2 linked regions of the Azoarcus sp. CIB genome follow. Each later gene encodes a partner of the first gene's protein in a complex. Links are inferred from orthologs where the notes say so. Each region holds a gene or a part of one and is shown on either strand. Other genes may lie near its edges.

The links.
Region 2: the proteins of trxA (region 1) and AzCIB_RS05615 are in contact, whole or in part, in an NMR structure (PDB 2IPA), measured with the Bacillus subtilis proteins. The link is inferred for Azoarcus sp. CIB from one-to-one orthologs.

The regions. Positions count from the first base shown.
Region 1 is NZ_CP011072.1:3,422,977-3,425,679, reverse strand. It holds trxA (thioredoxin TrxA), read right to left. Parts: upstream 1,664-2,703; coding sequence 1,337-1,663; downstream 1-1,336. Other genes in the region: AzCIB_RS15150 (CBS domain-containing protein), read left to right, coding at 2,370-2,703; fdxA (ferredoxin FdxA), read left to right, coding at 1,938-2,261; rho (transcription termination factor Rho), read right to left, coding at 1-1,199. UniProt on the Bacillus subtilis protein: Participates in various redox reactions through the reversible oxidation of its active center dithiol to a disulfide and catalyzes dithiol-disulfide exchange reactions.
Region 2 is NZ_CP011072.1:1,259,352-1,271,612, reverse strand. Bases 4,479-7,403 are described here. They hold AzCIB_RS05615 (arsenate reductase ArsC), read right to left. Parts: upstream 6,219-7,403; coding sequence 5,739-6,218; downstream 4,479-5,738. Other genes in these bases: AzCIB_RS05605 (RluA family pseudouridine synthase), read right to left, coding at 6,666-7,310; AzCIB_RS05610 (ArsR/SmtB family transcription factor), read right to left, coding at 6,215-6,586; arsD (arsenite efflux transporter metallochaperone ArsD), read right to left, coding at 5,335-5,694; arsA (arsenical pump-driving ATPase), read right to left, coding at 4,479-5,323. Also shown: AzCIB_RS05635 (DUF8371 domain-containing protein), read right to left, coding at 1-1,883; arsB (ACR3 family arsenite efflux transporter), read right to left, coding at 2,416-3,522; more of arsA, read right to left, coding at 3,506-4,478; AzCIB_RS05600 (ABC transporter substrate-binding protein), read left to right, coding at 7,531-8,334; AzCIB_RS05595 (LysR substrate-binding domain-containing protein), read right to left, coding at 8,365-9,264; AzCIB_RS05590 (MFS transporter), read left to right, coding at 9,456-10,619; AzCIB_RS05585 (Rrf2 family transcriptional regulator), read right to left, coding at 10,680-11,117; AzCIB_RS05580 (hypothetical protein), read left to right, coding at 11,286-11,528; LPS export ABC transporter permease LptG, read right to left, coding at 11,630-12,261. UniProt on the Bacillus subtilis protein: Catalyzes the reduction of arsenate [As(V)] to arsenite [As(III)]. In vitro, can dephosphorylate para-nitrophenyl phosphate (pNPP).

The sequences.
Region 1 (2,703 bases):
ATCAGGAATTCCATCGCATCGATGTCATCCATGCCGTACAGCAGCTTGCGCAATACCCAAACTTTCTGCAGCACGTCCGCCTTCATGAGCAGCTCCTCGCGGCGGGTCCCGGAGCGGTTGACGTTGATGGCCGGATACACGCGCTTCTCGGCCATGCGGCGATCGAGATGCAATTCCATGTTGCCGGTGCCCTTGAATTCCTCATAGATCACCTCGTCCATCCGGCTTCCGGTGTCGATCAGTGCTGTCGCGATGATGGTCAGTGAGCCACCTTCCTCGATATTCCGCGCTGCGCCGAAGAAGCGCTTGGGCTTCTGCAGGGCGTTGGCGTCGACACCGCCGGTCAGCACCTTGCCGGAGGCCGGCACCACGGTGTTGTAGGCCCGCGCGAGGCGCGTGAGCGAATCGAGCAGGATTACGACATCCTTCTTGTGTTCGGTGAGCCGCTTGGCCTTTTCAATGACCATCTCGGCGACCTGCACATGGCGCGAAGCGGGTTCGTCGAAGGTGGATGCCACCACTTCGCCCTTGACCGAGCGCTGCATTTCGGTGACTTCTTCAGGACGCTCGTCGATCAGAAGGACAATGAGGGCGACGTCCGGGTGGTTGGCCGCGATGGCGTGGGCAATGTGCTGCAGCATCACGGTCTTGCCGCTTTTCGGCGGCGCTACCAGCAGACCGCGCTGCCCCTTGCCGATCGGCGCGATCATGTCGATGATGCGGCTGGTGATGTTCTCCTCGCCACGGATGTCACGCTCGAGCTTGAGGCACTCGTTCGGGTGCAGAGGGGTGAGGTTCTCGAACAGGATCTTGTGTTTGCAGGCTTCGGGGGCCTGGCCGTTGATCTTGTCGAGTTTCACCAAGGCGAAATAGCGCTCGCCATCCTTCGGGGTACGGATCTCGCCCTCGATGGTGTCACCCGTGTGCAGGTTGAAGCGGCGGATCTGTGACGGTGACACGTAGATGTCGTCAGTCCCCGCCAGGTACGAGATGTCGGGTGAGCGCAGGAAACCGAATCCATCGGGCAGGACTTCGAGTGCGCCATCACCATAGATCGGCTCGCCTTTTTTTGCGCGGTTCTTGAGCAGGGCGAAGACCAGTTCCTGCTTGCGCAAGCGGTTGGCGCCATCGATTTCGTTTTCGATGGCCATTTCCAGCAGCTGGCTGACGTGGAGAGACTTGAGCTCCGATAATTGCATGGCGAGAGGGCGCGACGGGGCGCAGGTGGATGAAACCAATGGAGGGGAGGGTGCTGCGGAAAGGTCTTGCTGCGGCGCCGGAAGGCCGGCTTCGGGAGCGGTGGCGCCGCGCAAGCAGCCCGGGACTTTAGCCCCGGTCAGAGATTGCTGTCAATGAAAGCCGTCAGTTGTGACTTCGAAAGAGCTCCAACCTTGGTCGCTTCGACATTGCCGCCCTTGAAGAGCATCAGCGTCGGGATGCCCCGGATGCCGAATTTTGCCGGCGTTTCCTGGTTCTCGTCGATATTGAGTTTGGCGACCTTGAGCTTGCCTGCATATTCTTTGGCAATGTCGTCGAGGATCGGGGCGATCATCTTGCACGGACCGCACCATTCGGCCCAGTAATCGACCAGCACCGGGGTTTGTGCCTGAAGCACCTCGGCCTCGAAGTTGCCGTCGGTGACGTAATGGATATGCTCGCTCATGATTCCTCGCATCAAGGTCTTGCTGTCATTCGGATTGGGAGTCGGGCCGGTACGGCCCTGGCGGACAATGGCAGGAGAGGGCTGCCACTTCGGAGTGTCCCGAAAAGTTATGCCAAGCTGCCACGCACGTCAAGCGTTTCGCCCTTTTTCGCTGCCTGTGCGATCGGGGTTTGCCCGTCCTTGTGTCAAAACGGCGAGGGTCTCGGCTATATTGTCGAAGAAGCCGACGCGCGCGGGCGGTACGTGCCGACTTGACCAACTGGAGTTAACGACGATGGCCTACGTAGTGACAGAAGCCTGCATCCGCTGCAAGTACACGGACTGTGTGGATGTGTGCCCCGTGGACTGCTTCCGCGAGGGGGCGAATTTTCTCGTGATCGATCCGACGGAGTGCATCGACTGCACCTTGTGCGTGGCCGAATGTCCGGTCGAGGCCATTTACGCCGAGGACGACGTGCCCGAGGGGCAGCGCCATTTCATCGCCCTCAATGCCGAGCTCGCGAAGGGGTGGAAGCCGATTGTTGAGCGCAAGGAGCCGCTGTCGGATGCTGACGAGTGGGCTGCCCGCAAGGACAAGCTGGGCGAACTCGAGCGCTGAGGCCTTCGGCGGCGGTTCGATTGTGCGTTCGCTTGGTCTTTTCCTGATCGGGACTATGCAATATCATGCACTTGGGTCAGTTGATATGAATTTGGAAAGGGGATTGGCATGCTGGTGAGCGAGATTCTTGCGATTAAGGGCAAGGTGCTCTACACCATAGCGCCGAACAAGCGCCTTGCCGAGGCGGTCGATATCATGACCGAGCAGGATGTCGGTTCGCTCGTGGTCTTTTCGCACGGCCAGATGGTCGGCATGCTGACCTTCCGCGAAGTGTTGGTTGCGGTGCATAAGGGTGGCGCCGAATGGGGGAAGATGGCGATCGAGGAGGCGATGTTGTCCGGTCCCATCGCGGCATCGCCGAACATGGAAATGGACGAGCTTCGGCGTCTCATGGTGGAGCATCGTCAGCGTTACCTACCGGTGATGGACGGGACGACGCTAC
Region 2 (12,261 bases), 2.2 Mb from region 1 along the record:
AATGCGAGGTCTAGAAGCGAGAAGTAGCGCTTCGGGCGTGCTTCCAACCATTGCTGGACCATCAGCTTGTCATCGTTTTCCAGCAAGCTCTCCGCGTGCTTGCCGCAAGTGGCGTCAAGCCAGTTCAGCAATCGATCGTCGGGAGTTTTGTCACCGCTTTCCTTCAGCACGCGGGCCAGCACGCTGCCGACGGCCTTGGCGTACTCACGCAGGCGGGCTCCTTTGCGTAGGTCTGTACGCGCGGCGAACGCGTCCAGCAAGCCTGGAGCCTCCGCGGCGTCGATCCGATCCAGGTCGCGCCGCCAGAACATCGTGTAATTGCCGATGAGGTTTTCCCGTTTCGGCGGATGAAGGAATGCTGGGAGATCAGCGGACGGAAGCGCTCGCGGGTACATCGCCTTGAGCAGTGCTCCAAGCAATTCGTCGTCGCTGTCCGTCACCGCGCCGGTGCCGATATCGTCCAGCAAGGTGCGCAGGGAAGGATCGTTCACGCCAACCCAACGTCGATAGATTTTCAAGGCCCGCCCGCGCACGGCTGGCCACCGGGACGCATCCCGGACCATGGACAGCAGGAGAGGCGTCAGTCCGGTGTCCGGTGGCGCGTCGAGCAGTCCTTCGAGCAGGGCAAGCACGAGGAGTTGACCGTTCTCCGAGCGGTCGGCGGCGGCCATCCTCTGGCTGACCACCGAACCCATCTCCGGCGTCACCAACGCCGCAAACGGCCGGCCGCCCCATTCGTACCAGCGGAACGACGCTGAAACCGCGATGTCGCCGCCGAGCCGCTCCATCAACGCCGACTTTTCCGCGATCGAGAAACCCTCCGCGTCCCCGTACAGGAGGACGCCAAGCGAATCGAGCCGGGCGAGAGGGATCCGCGCCGCGGGGGACATTGATGCCAGCCAACCGGCCAGGCCGCGCATGCTGCTGACAACCCCGCCGTCTGAGCCGCAGATCAGCGCGAGCACACGCCGTAGCGTGAGCTTCCCGTCGAGGCGATCGGCCAGGCAGCGGGCGGCAAGGAATTCGGCCACGGTCCGGTGCACAGCGGTGAACACATCGCGCCCTATCGACTTGAACAGGCGGCTGGCCAATGCTTCGTCCAGCGGCAGTCCTTCGGGATTGGGCACGGCGTTCAGTCTGAGCACCCGGTCCGGATGGTTCGGCAGGTGCGTGAAGCCGGCGAGGTCTGCGATCAGTTGGATGGCACAGAGGTAGGCGGCAGCCCGTTGAAGCGCGCCTTGATCCGGCGCGGTTTTGCGAGTGGCGGCGACGTGCTCCTCGTTGTGCTCCTGCACCAGCCGCTCGCAGGCCATTTCGTAAACAGCCGGTCGAGTCTCCGGCCAGCGGTTGTCCGGACCGACCGCCTTAGCGAGCATGCCCAGGGTCTGCGGGTTGAACAGAAGATCGGTCAGTCCATGTTGTTCGGCCGAGTTGATGAAGGCCTGCGGATCGGTGATTCCGTGGTTAGTCGGAAGGATGGCGGCGACGTCGGCCGACGTCAGTGGCTGCAAGGTGAAAACTTGGACCTGTTTGCTCGCGGGTAGTAGGGACTGCAGCTTGGTCGCGTCCGGGTTCCCCAGCCAGTCGGCAGCGCGGCACGAGAGGCGGAAGCTGCGGCATCCCAGCAGCTGCAGCTTCTTGCGGATGTTGTCCAGCGGAACCCTGCCGTCCACTGTGCCCGCCCGCGTTTCGTCAAGGCCGTCGATGAACACGGGTAGCGGCGAGTCCTTCAGTTCAGGATGATCCAGCGCCAAAAAATCGCCCGAGCTGATGCGATGGCCCCCGCCAGCATCGGCTTCCTGCCGGAACGCCTCGCTCTTGCCCAAGCCGGGATCGCCGAGCAACACGTATGCCGTCAAGTCTCGCGTGTCGCTCAGCGGCATTGGCTCTACAATCGTCTCACCTTTGACGTCGGATTGGCGCACGCATGTACGCGGGACTAGCAGCATCTGCGTCCTTTATCTCTCGGGATTCATTGCTCACCGAGTTCCAATGGTAAAACCGACACCGGGACCGCTTGCGGAGCGTTCGCTGCGCGTCATGTCCGCTTTAGGGCGGGTTCGGCTATATGGTGAACTTGAAAGCTGTCATTAGCGACGGTTTCCTGCTCTGCGGCAGATGACCGATCGCGGATTCATTGCGGCCGTTGGCCGAGCAGCAGCCCAATGACCGTTGAGGCCGAGGACTTGTCCGAGTTCGACGACAGACAGCCGACCGGTCCAAGATCGGTTACCCGCCGATCGCGGTGGGCGAAATTTCTCAGTCGCTACGTCGCTTGATAGCCGGACCCTGCCAGTCACGGTTCGTCGTCTCATTGGCCGTTCCAACCGACCTGCCGCCATACCTATCCTGCGATCAACCCGGAGTCCGCCTCGGCCAATTTGCAGGCGAACAGCGCATGCGCCCTCGTCCGGGTCAGGCGCCGCCGCGACGGCCTGCCGCCGCCGGGGCCGCTGCGCCCGCCTCGTACCACCCCTTGCTGGCATTGACGACGCGCACGACCAGCAGCATCACCGGCACCTCGATCAGCACGCCCACGACCGTCGCCAGCGCCGCACCGGACTCGAAGCCGAACAGGCTGATCGCTGCGGCCACCGCGAGTTCGAAGAAGTTCGACGCGCCGATCAGCGCGGAGGGGCAGGCAACGCTGTGTTTCTCCCCCACCGCGCGGTTGAGCAGGTAGGCGAGCGAGGAATTGAAGAACACCTGGATCAGGATCGGCACCGCCAGCAACGCGATCACCAGCGGCTGCGCGAGGATCGCCTCGCCCTGGAAGGCGAAGAGCAGCACCAGCGTCACCAGCAGCGCACTGATCGACCACGGGCCGATGCGCTCCATCGCCGCGTCGAAGGCCGCCTGCCCGCGCGCCAGCAGCGCCTTACGCGCGACCTGCGCGAGCGCGACGGGAATCACGATGTACAGCACGACCGACGTGAACAGCGTGTCCCACGGCACGATGATCGCCGACATACCCAGCAGCACGGCAACGATGGGGGCGAATGCGACCACCATGATCGCGTCGTTGAGCGCGACCTGGGACAGCGTGAAGATCGGGTCGCCGTTGGTGAGCCGGCTCCACACGAACACCATCGCCGTGCATGGCGCAGCGGCGAGCAGGATCAGGCCCGCGACGTAGCTGTCGATCTGCTCGGCGGGCAGCCAGGGCGCGAACAGGTGACGGATGAAAAACCACCCCAGCAGCGCCATCGAGAACGGCTTCACCAGCCAGTTCACCACCAGCGTCACGCCGATGCCGCGCATGTGGCCGCGGATCTCGTGCAGGGCGCCGAAATCGACCTTCATCAGCATCGGGATGATCATCACCCAGATCAGCACCCCGACCGGCAGGTTCACCTGCGCGACCTCCATCCGCCCGATGGCCTGGAACAGCGCCGGCGCCATCTGGCCGAACGCGATGCCGGCGACGATGCACAGGAACACCCAGACGGTGAGATAGCGCTCGAAGACGCTCATCGGCGCCGGCGCGGCGCGCTTTCCCGTGACTTCACACTGTACGGACATCGTTTCCTTCCATTTTTGTTTGTTTGCCGGCGCCCCCTTCGGCCAGCACCAGCAGGCGCGGTACGCCCACCGGCTCGTCCGCCTGCACCGGCACCAGCGCGACGCGCCTGGCGTGGTGCTCCCGCACGGCCTCGATCTGCGGCCACTCCTGCGCGGCGCGCCGGCGCAGCACGGGTGCGTCGGTTCGCGCAGCGGCAAGGCTGTTGTTGATGATCCACGCCCACGGCTCGATGCCCGCGCGACGCAGGTCGGCCTGCAGGTTCGCGGCCTCCAGCACCGGCGTGGTCTCGGCGAGCGTCACGATCAGCACCTTGGTCTGCTGCGGATCCTGCAGCTGCATCATGGGCGTCGTGAAGTGCGTGATGCCGCTCTTGTCCATGTGGCGCGCGATCTCCTTGTGATACGCGCCGGTGGCATCGAGCAGCAGCAGCGTGTGCCCGGTGGGGGCCGTATCCATCACGACGAACCTGTTCCCCGCTTCGCGGATCACGCGCGAGAAGGCCTGGAAGACGGCGATCTCCTCGGTGCAGGGCGAACGCAGGTCCTCCTCGAGCATCGCGCGTCCGTGCGCATCCAGATCCTTGCCGCTCGTCTCCAGCACATGCCGGCGATAGCGCTCCGTCTCGACCTGCGGGTCGATACGGCTGACGATGAGGTTCCCCAACGAACCCTCGAGCGTCTCCGCGAGGTGCGCGGCGGGGTCGGAGGTTGTCAGATGTACCGGAAAGCCGCGGTGCGCGAGTTCGACCGCGATCGCGGCGGCGAGCGTGGTCTTTCCGACCCCGCCCTTCCCCATCAGCATCACCAGCCCATGGCCTTCCGCGGCGATGCCGTCGACGAGGCCCGCGAGATTCGGCAACCCGTGCGCCGCCGGTGACCGCTCGTCACCCGGCGAGTCGCAGGCCTGCGCACCGGTCACGCCCAGCAGGCTACGCAATGCCGCCAGCCCGACGAGGTTGAAGGGCATCAACGGCACGTAGTCGGTCGGCAGCCCGCGCAGCGGCTCGGGCAGCGCGGCGAGCGCATCCCGCTCGCGACGCAGCACCGCCGCGGCCAGTCCGTCCGCGCGCGCGGCCTCGTCGTCGGACAGGACGCCATTGATGACCAGGAACTGGCGGCTGAGTCCGATGGCGGCCAGCTCGGCATGCGTGCGCGCCACTTCGCGCAGCGTCGAGGCCTGGGCGCGTGCGACCAGCACCAGCCGCGTGCGCGCGGCGTCCGCAAGCGCCGCGACGGCGGACGAATATTGCTCGCGCTGCTTCTGCAACCCGGCCAGCGGACCGAGGCAGGACGCCCCTTCGGTGTTGTTCGCGAGAAATCCCGACCACGCGGCAGGCAGCTGCAGCAGGCGGATCGTGTGGCCGGTCGGCGCGGTGTCGAACACCACATGCTCGAAACCGGTCGTGAGCTGCGAATCGGTCAGTAGCCCGGTGAATTCGTCGAAGGCGGCAATCTCGGTCGTGCACGCGCCCGAAAGCTGCTCCTCGATGCCGCGCACGACGTCGTCCGGCAGCACGCCGCGCACCGGGCCGACGATGCGGTCGCGGTAGGCCTGCGCGGCGGCCTGCGGATCGATTTCCAGCGCGGTGAGATGGGGCACGGCGGCGATCGGCGTCAGCACGTTGCCGATCTCCTGCCCGAAGACCTGGCCGACGTTCGAGGCCGGATCGGTGCTCACCAACAGCACCTTGCGGCCAAGTCCGGCAAGATGGATTGCAGTGGCGCAGGCGAGCGAGGTCTTGCCGACCCCGCCCTTGCCGGTGAAGAACAGGTAGCGCGGCGGCTGGTCGAGGAAGCGCATCGCCGTCCCGCTCAGCAGCAGCGGCCGCCGCTGCAGCACCCGCCGGCAGACTTCCCGGCCGGCTCGGCCTTCACGCCGGCCCAGCGGGCGAGCTCGTCGCGCGTCGGATAACGCCCCGCCAGCGCGAACTCCCCGTCGATCAGGATCAGCGGCAGCGACTCGGCGCCCGAACGCTCGAGGAAGCCCTTCACCACCGCGTTCTGCGCAAACGCCAGCGGCTGCTGCGCGAGGTTGAAGCGTTCGAGCGCGACGCCCTGCTGCTTCGCCCACTCGACGTCGGCGGCGAAGGTGACAAGCTGCTGGTCGACATCGACACCGCACACGCCGGAACTGCAGCACAGGGCAGGATCGAAGATCTGGATCGATTTCATGATGGTGGTCTCGGTAGAGGAATTGGAAGAGGAAGAAGGAGAATTCAGGCCGACAGCTTGCCGATGCGGTCGACCGCCGCCTGGAACGCAGCGGGGTCGCGCCGGGCGAGATCGCCGGGCAAGGCGAGGAATGCCTCGATACGCGCCCGCAACACGCGGTAGGCAAGCGCGAACGCCGCGTCGATCTCCGCATCGGTACCGGTCGCCTTCGCCGGATCGTCGACGCCCCAATGGGTGCGCGGCACCTTGCCGAGCACCACCGGACAGGTCTCGCCGGCGGCGCTGCCGCACACCGTGACGATCAGGTCGGGCACCCGCGGCAGATCGCTCCACGACTTGCTGCACAGCCCCTCGGTCGGGAAGCCCTCGCGCGCCAGCAGCGCCAGCGAGCGCGGGTGCACATAGCCCGCAGGCTGGCTGCCGGCGCTCATCGCCCGCATACCCGCAGGCGCCAGGGCGTTGAAGGTCGCCTCGGCAAGGATGGACCGGCACGAGTTGCCGGTACACAGGAACAACACATTCATGCTTTCGATTCCCGCGCAGGGTTGGAAGAGCCGCAGCCGGGAATCCCTCCGGACAGGATGTCCCCATCCCGGCAGCCGCCGGGCACCCCGCTGCAGCAGTTTTCGGTGAGGAAGCCGACGACCTCGGTCATCAGCGCGAGATTCGCCCGATAGCGCAGGAATCGCCCCTCCTGCTCCACGCGCAAGAGTCCCGCCTGCGTCATCGTGCGCAAGTGGAAAGACAGGCTGCTCGGCGCGATGTCGAGCGCGGTGGCGATGTCCCCGGCAACGATGCCCGCCGGCTCCGCCTTCACGAGCAGCCGGAAGACGCCGAGCCGCACGCCCGAGGAGAGGCACTCGAATACGGCCACGGCCGCTTTTTCGTCCATTGCTTCCACATTTCCAAATTTGTTGAAATATCGTAACGAAACGCGGCCGCGTGCGTCAATGCCGTCACGGCGCGGCGGGTCAGAACGGCACGACGCTCTCGAAGGTCATCGCGATGCGCCGCTCCGGATGAATGAAGGCGATCGCCGCGGCATGCAGGTGCAGGCGCGCGTGATGCTGCGCGCTCTGTGGCGGCGCATACAGCACGTCGCCAAGAATCGGATGCCCCAGCGACATCAGGTGCACGCGCAGCTGATGGGTGCGCCCCGTCACCGGCTCCAGTTCGACGCGCGACACCGCTCCCTCGCCTTCGCCACGGCGTTCGACGACGCAAAACCGCGTCAGCGCCCGCCGCCCGCGCTCGCGGTCCACCCTCTGGCGCGGGTTGTTGTCCGGATCGGCCGCCAGCGGCAGATCGATTTCCCCGCTGTCGCCCGCGACGAGGCCGTGCACGACCGCAACGTAGCGCTTGCCGACCGTGCGCTGCGCGAACGCATGATTCATCCGCCGCAGCATCTCGGGCCCGCGCGCGAGCAGGATCAGTCCCGATGTGGCCATGTCGAGCCGATGCACGAGGAGCGCGTCAGGGTACTGCGCCTGCACGCGCAGCTCGAGACAATCCTGCCGCTCCTCGCCGCGCGCAGGCTGCGACAGGAGACCGGAGGGTTTGTCGGCGACGACGATGGCGTCGTCCGCATGGACGATGGCAGGAGCAAGATGCGGCACGGGTACGGTAGCGCTCGGCGATGGCAGGGATCGGGAAGAATGACCGGGAAGGCGGAGGCGGCACCAAACCGGACATCGTCCGACCGAGGTCCGCCGTCCGCCACCGGACCGCGCCTTTTAGCAGGATTCCCTCCCCCCGGCAAACCCGGGCGCGCATCCGCCTTCGGCTTCCGGCGACTTTGACGGCAAAATGGCCGTCCTCACACCACATCGAACCGCCATGTCCCGACTGCCCCGACGCATCGTCTGCCTCAGCACCGAAACCGTGGAAGTCCTCTACGCCCTCGGCGAACAGGACCGCATCGTCGGCATTTCCGGCTACACGGTCATCCCGCCGCAGGCCCGCAAGGACAAGCCGAAGGTCTTCGCCTTCAGCACCGGCGACCTCGACCGCATCCTCGCCGTCGAACCGGACCTCGTGCTGTGCTTCTGCGACCTTCAGGCCGACATCGCCCGCGATCTCGTCAAGGCCGGCGTCGCCGTGCATGTCTTCAACCAGCGCAGCGTCGAAGACATCCTCGCGATGATCGAAACGGTCGGCCGCCTCGTCGGCGCCGAGCCCCGCGCGCAGGCGCTGGTCGGCGAACTGGAACAGCTGATCGACGCCACGCGTGCCGCCGCCGCGCGGCTTCCGCGGCGTCCGCGCGTCTATTTCGAGGAATGGGACGAACCGGCGATTTCGGGCATCCGCTGGGTGTCCGAGCTAATCGGGATCGCGGGCGGCGAAGACGTCTTCGCCGAACTCGCCAGCCGCCCGTCGGCAAAGGACCGCTGCCTCGCCGACCCGCTCGAAGCCGCGCGCCGGCAACCGGACATCGTCATCGGCTCGTGGTGCGGCAAGCGCTTCCGGCCCGAAAAGGTCGCCGCGCGGGCGGGATGGCAGGACGTGCCCGCCGCACGCAACGGGCAGATCCACGAGATCAAGTCCGCGATCATCCTCGCGCCGGGCCCGGTCGCGATCCGCGAGGGGCTGCCCGCCCTCGCCCGCCTGTTCGCAGACTGGGCGAGCGGCCTGAAGGAGTAGGCGCGGCCACTACTCGCCGCGGCGGGCCTTTCAGACCGGCCGCACCGCAATGCGCCCGATCACGCCGAGGAAGGTATCGAGCACCGGCGCAGGCGGCCGGTCCGCACGCGCGACCGCAAGCGACAGGTAAGCCCCTTCGTCGCCGATCGCCAGGTAGCGCACGCGCGGCAGGCGCACGCACTCCAGCGGCGCCGGCAGCACGGCAACGCCGAGCCCGGATGCGACCAACCCGATCTGCGTCGTTGCCTCGCGCGCGCGCTGCACGATGCGCGCCTCGAAACCCGCCTTGCGGCACAGGTCATCGACGATCGCCGGCACCCCCGTGCCGATATCGGGCGGATAGGCGATGAAACCCTCGTCGCGGAATTCCGCGAGCGAGACTTCCGCACGGCCCGCCAACGGGTGCGCGGCATTGACGACCAGCCGCAGGGCGTCGCGCCCGATCTCGTGCGTGACGATCCCCGCGGGCACGTCCAGGCCGCGGTAGCGCACGAAGCCGACGTCGATCTCGCCGCGCTGCAGGGCCTCGAATTGCGCCCCCGTGAACATCTCGCGCAAGGACAGGCCGACCTGCGGAAAGTCCTGCCGATAGGTGTGCAACACGTCCGAAAGTGTCGTTGTGTAGGGCAGCGAGGACGTAAAACCGACCCTCAATTCCCCCAGCTCACCTTTGCCGGCACGGCGGGCGTCCTCGGTCGCGACCTGCGCGCGTGCGAGGATCTCGCGCGCATGCTCGAGGAAGCGCCGCCCGGCCTCGGTCAGCGCGACACGCCGTTTGTTGCGCTCGAACAGCGACGTGCCGATCTCCTGCTCGAGATCGCGGATCTGCATCGACAGGGGCGGCTGGCCAATGTGCAGGCGCGCGGCTGCCCGCGTGAAGTTGAGCTCCTCGGCGACCGCGACGAAGTAGCGAAGGTGGCGCAGTTCCATTCATATATTCCACAGATAACCAGAGCCATTTAAATATATTGGACGTATGCATTGGTCGCAACCTAGGATTCGCTGACGCAGCGCAACACCATCGCCTCCGCAATCCACACCGGACGACCATGCAAGACCCCGCCTCCGCCGCCCCCCCGATCGAAGCCGGCACCCCGGCCTTCCGCCGTGCCAACCTCGCGATGTTTTTTGGCGGCTTCGCGACCTTCGCACTGCTGTATGCGACGCAACCCATCCTCCCCCGCCTCGCCGCCGACTTCGGCGTCGCGCCGACCACCGCGAGCCTGTCCGTCTCGCTGGGCACCGCCGCGCTGGCGCTGATGCTCCTGCCCGCGAGCGTGCTGTCCGACCGCTATGGCCGCCAACGTCTGATGAAGGCTTCGCTCGCACTCGCGACCGTGATCGCGTTTGCAACCGCCGTCGCAGCGGACTTCACTCAGCTGCTCGTCCTGCGGATGCTGATGGGAGCGGTCCTCGCCGGCCTGCCGGCGTCCGCGATGGCCTGGCTCGGCGAGGAAATCGCACCGAACGCGCAGGGCCGCGCGATGGGCCTCTACATCGCCGGCAACGCCCTGGGCGGAATGAGCGGGCGCTTCCTCGTCGCCGGCCTCACGGACTGGAGCTCGTGGCGCATCGCCGCGGCGGCGCTCGGCGTGCTCGGGCTCGTCGCGACCCTCGTCTTCTGGCGCTGCCTGCCGCCATCGCACCACTTCCGGGCACGGTCCGTCCTGCCCGCACGGGTGCTCGGAGACATCGCCGCCCTGCTTGCCGACAGCGGGCTGCGCCGCCTCTTCGCGGTCGCCTTCCTGATGATGGGCGCCTTCACCAGCCTCTACAACTACCTCGGCTTCCGTCTCCACGCTGCGCCCTTCTCGCTGGGCCAGACCGCCATCGGCGCGGTATTCCTGCTATACATGGTCGGTACGCTGTCGTCGGCGTGGACCGGGCGTCTGGTCGACCGCGTCGGACGCCGCGCCCTGCTGTGGATCATGATCCTCGCCTGCGGCGTGGGCCTCGCGACCGCCCTCATCGACCACCTCGCGGCCATCGTCGCCGGCGTCGCCGTCTTCACCTTCGGGTATTTCGGCGCCCACACCACGGCGAGCGGGTGGGTCGGACGCCGATCCGGCGAACGGCGCGCCCTCGCGACTGCGCTCTACCTGTGCAGCTATTACCTCGGCGCGAGTCTCATCGGCACACTCTCCGGCCTGGCGTGGGAATTTGCCGCGTGGCCCGGCGTGACGGCCGCCCTGATCCTGTGCGCCGCACTGGCCCTCCTGTGCGCCTGGCAGTTGCGCAGACTTGTACCGGTCGGCCAGCCACCAGCCTTCACTCCGGCCGGCTGACGCCCCCCGACAATTTCGCTGCGGAGGCCGGGGCAGACATCTTGCGGCGCTCCACAGCCCTCATGCGCTGCGCCGCAGGATGTGCAGCACCTCGCGCTGTGGCTCATCGACCAGCTCGGCCAGCGACACCTTGTCCAGCGTCTGCAGGAAGGCCTCCAACGCGCGGCCGAGCACGCCCTTCAGCCTGCAGTCGGGGGTCAACAGACACTGGCTGCCGGTGCCGAAACATTCGACCAGCGCCATCCCGCGCTCCATGCTGCGCACCACCGCTCCAACGTTGACGGCCTCCGGCGCACGCGCGAGCCGCAATCCGCCGCCCTTGCCCCGCAGCCCTTCGACGAACCCGTCGCGCACGAGGTGGTTCGCGATCTTCATCAGATGGCTGCGCGAGATGCCGAAACGCTCCGACACCTCCGCGATCGTCACGAGACGATCCTCATTTACGGCGAGGTAGATCAACACGCGCAAGGCGTAATCGGTGTGCTGGGTCAGATGCATGGCGCTTCCTGAAGCGGCCGTCGGGCCACGGTATCGATTCCATTATACGGAACGCAGCTAAAAGATGCATCTACGTTGACTCTTTTTAAACATTCATTTTATATTCCCCTTAAACGACACCCGCTCCAATCCGCCCGCCGTACCCAACTTCTTGTTCCACGGAGGAAAATGATGCGCCCCGCCCGCCTCAACGCCCGACAGACCCTCACCCTCGGACGCGCAACCATGGTTCTTTCCGGCCTCGGCATGATCGCCGCGGCTCTCATCGCCTATCCCTTCGCCGAACGCTTCGGCATGGGCGTGCAGATCACCGGCCACCTGGTGCTACCGGTGTCCGCGGCGTTCTTCAAGATCGGATATGTCGTGCGTCTCGCGTCGCATCACGCACTCGGGAACATGTCTGCCGGCTGAGCGGGGAAGGTCCCCGCGCAGATCGCCGTCGAGAACGGCTGGTAAGGGCGTCAGGAAACGGCCCCCAGGACGGGTGCCAAGACGAGCACCCGCGACAGGACTCAGCGCCGCTCGACCCAGAACAGCAGCCCGGCGGCCGCCACGACGAACATCAGGCTCGGCGTCGCCGCCGCGAGGACCGGCGGCCAACTGTTGATCACGCCCAGGTTCGAGAACAGGCCGTTCAACAGGTGGAAACCCACCCCCAGCATCACGCCGAGGAAGACTTTCACGCTCACCCCGCCCATGCGTTCGTGGCTCATCGCGAACGGCAGCGCAAGCGCCATCATCACCAGCGCCGCAAACGGATAGATCAGCTTCTTCCACAGCGCGATCTCGTAGCGGTCGGAGTTCTGCTGGTTCTCGCGCAGGTGGTTCACATAGGCCACCAGCGTCGCCACCGACATCCGCTCCGGCAGCACCATCAGCACGCTCAGCACTTCCGGTGTCAGCTCCGATTTCCAGTCCATTTCCGCCAGATCCACGATCTCGGTGCGATCGCCGAGGAAGCGCGTCTGGTGGATGCCGTTCAGGCGCCAGCCGTTCTCGTCGGCCAGGTAGCGGCCCGTTGCAGCCTCGGTCACCGACCGCAACGCATGGTGCTCGTCGAACTCGAAGATCCGTACCTTCTCCATGCTGCGGTCCGGCTGCAGCGTCCGCACGTTAACGAAGCGCGGCCCGTCCTTCACCCACA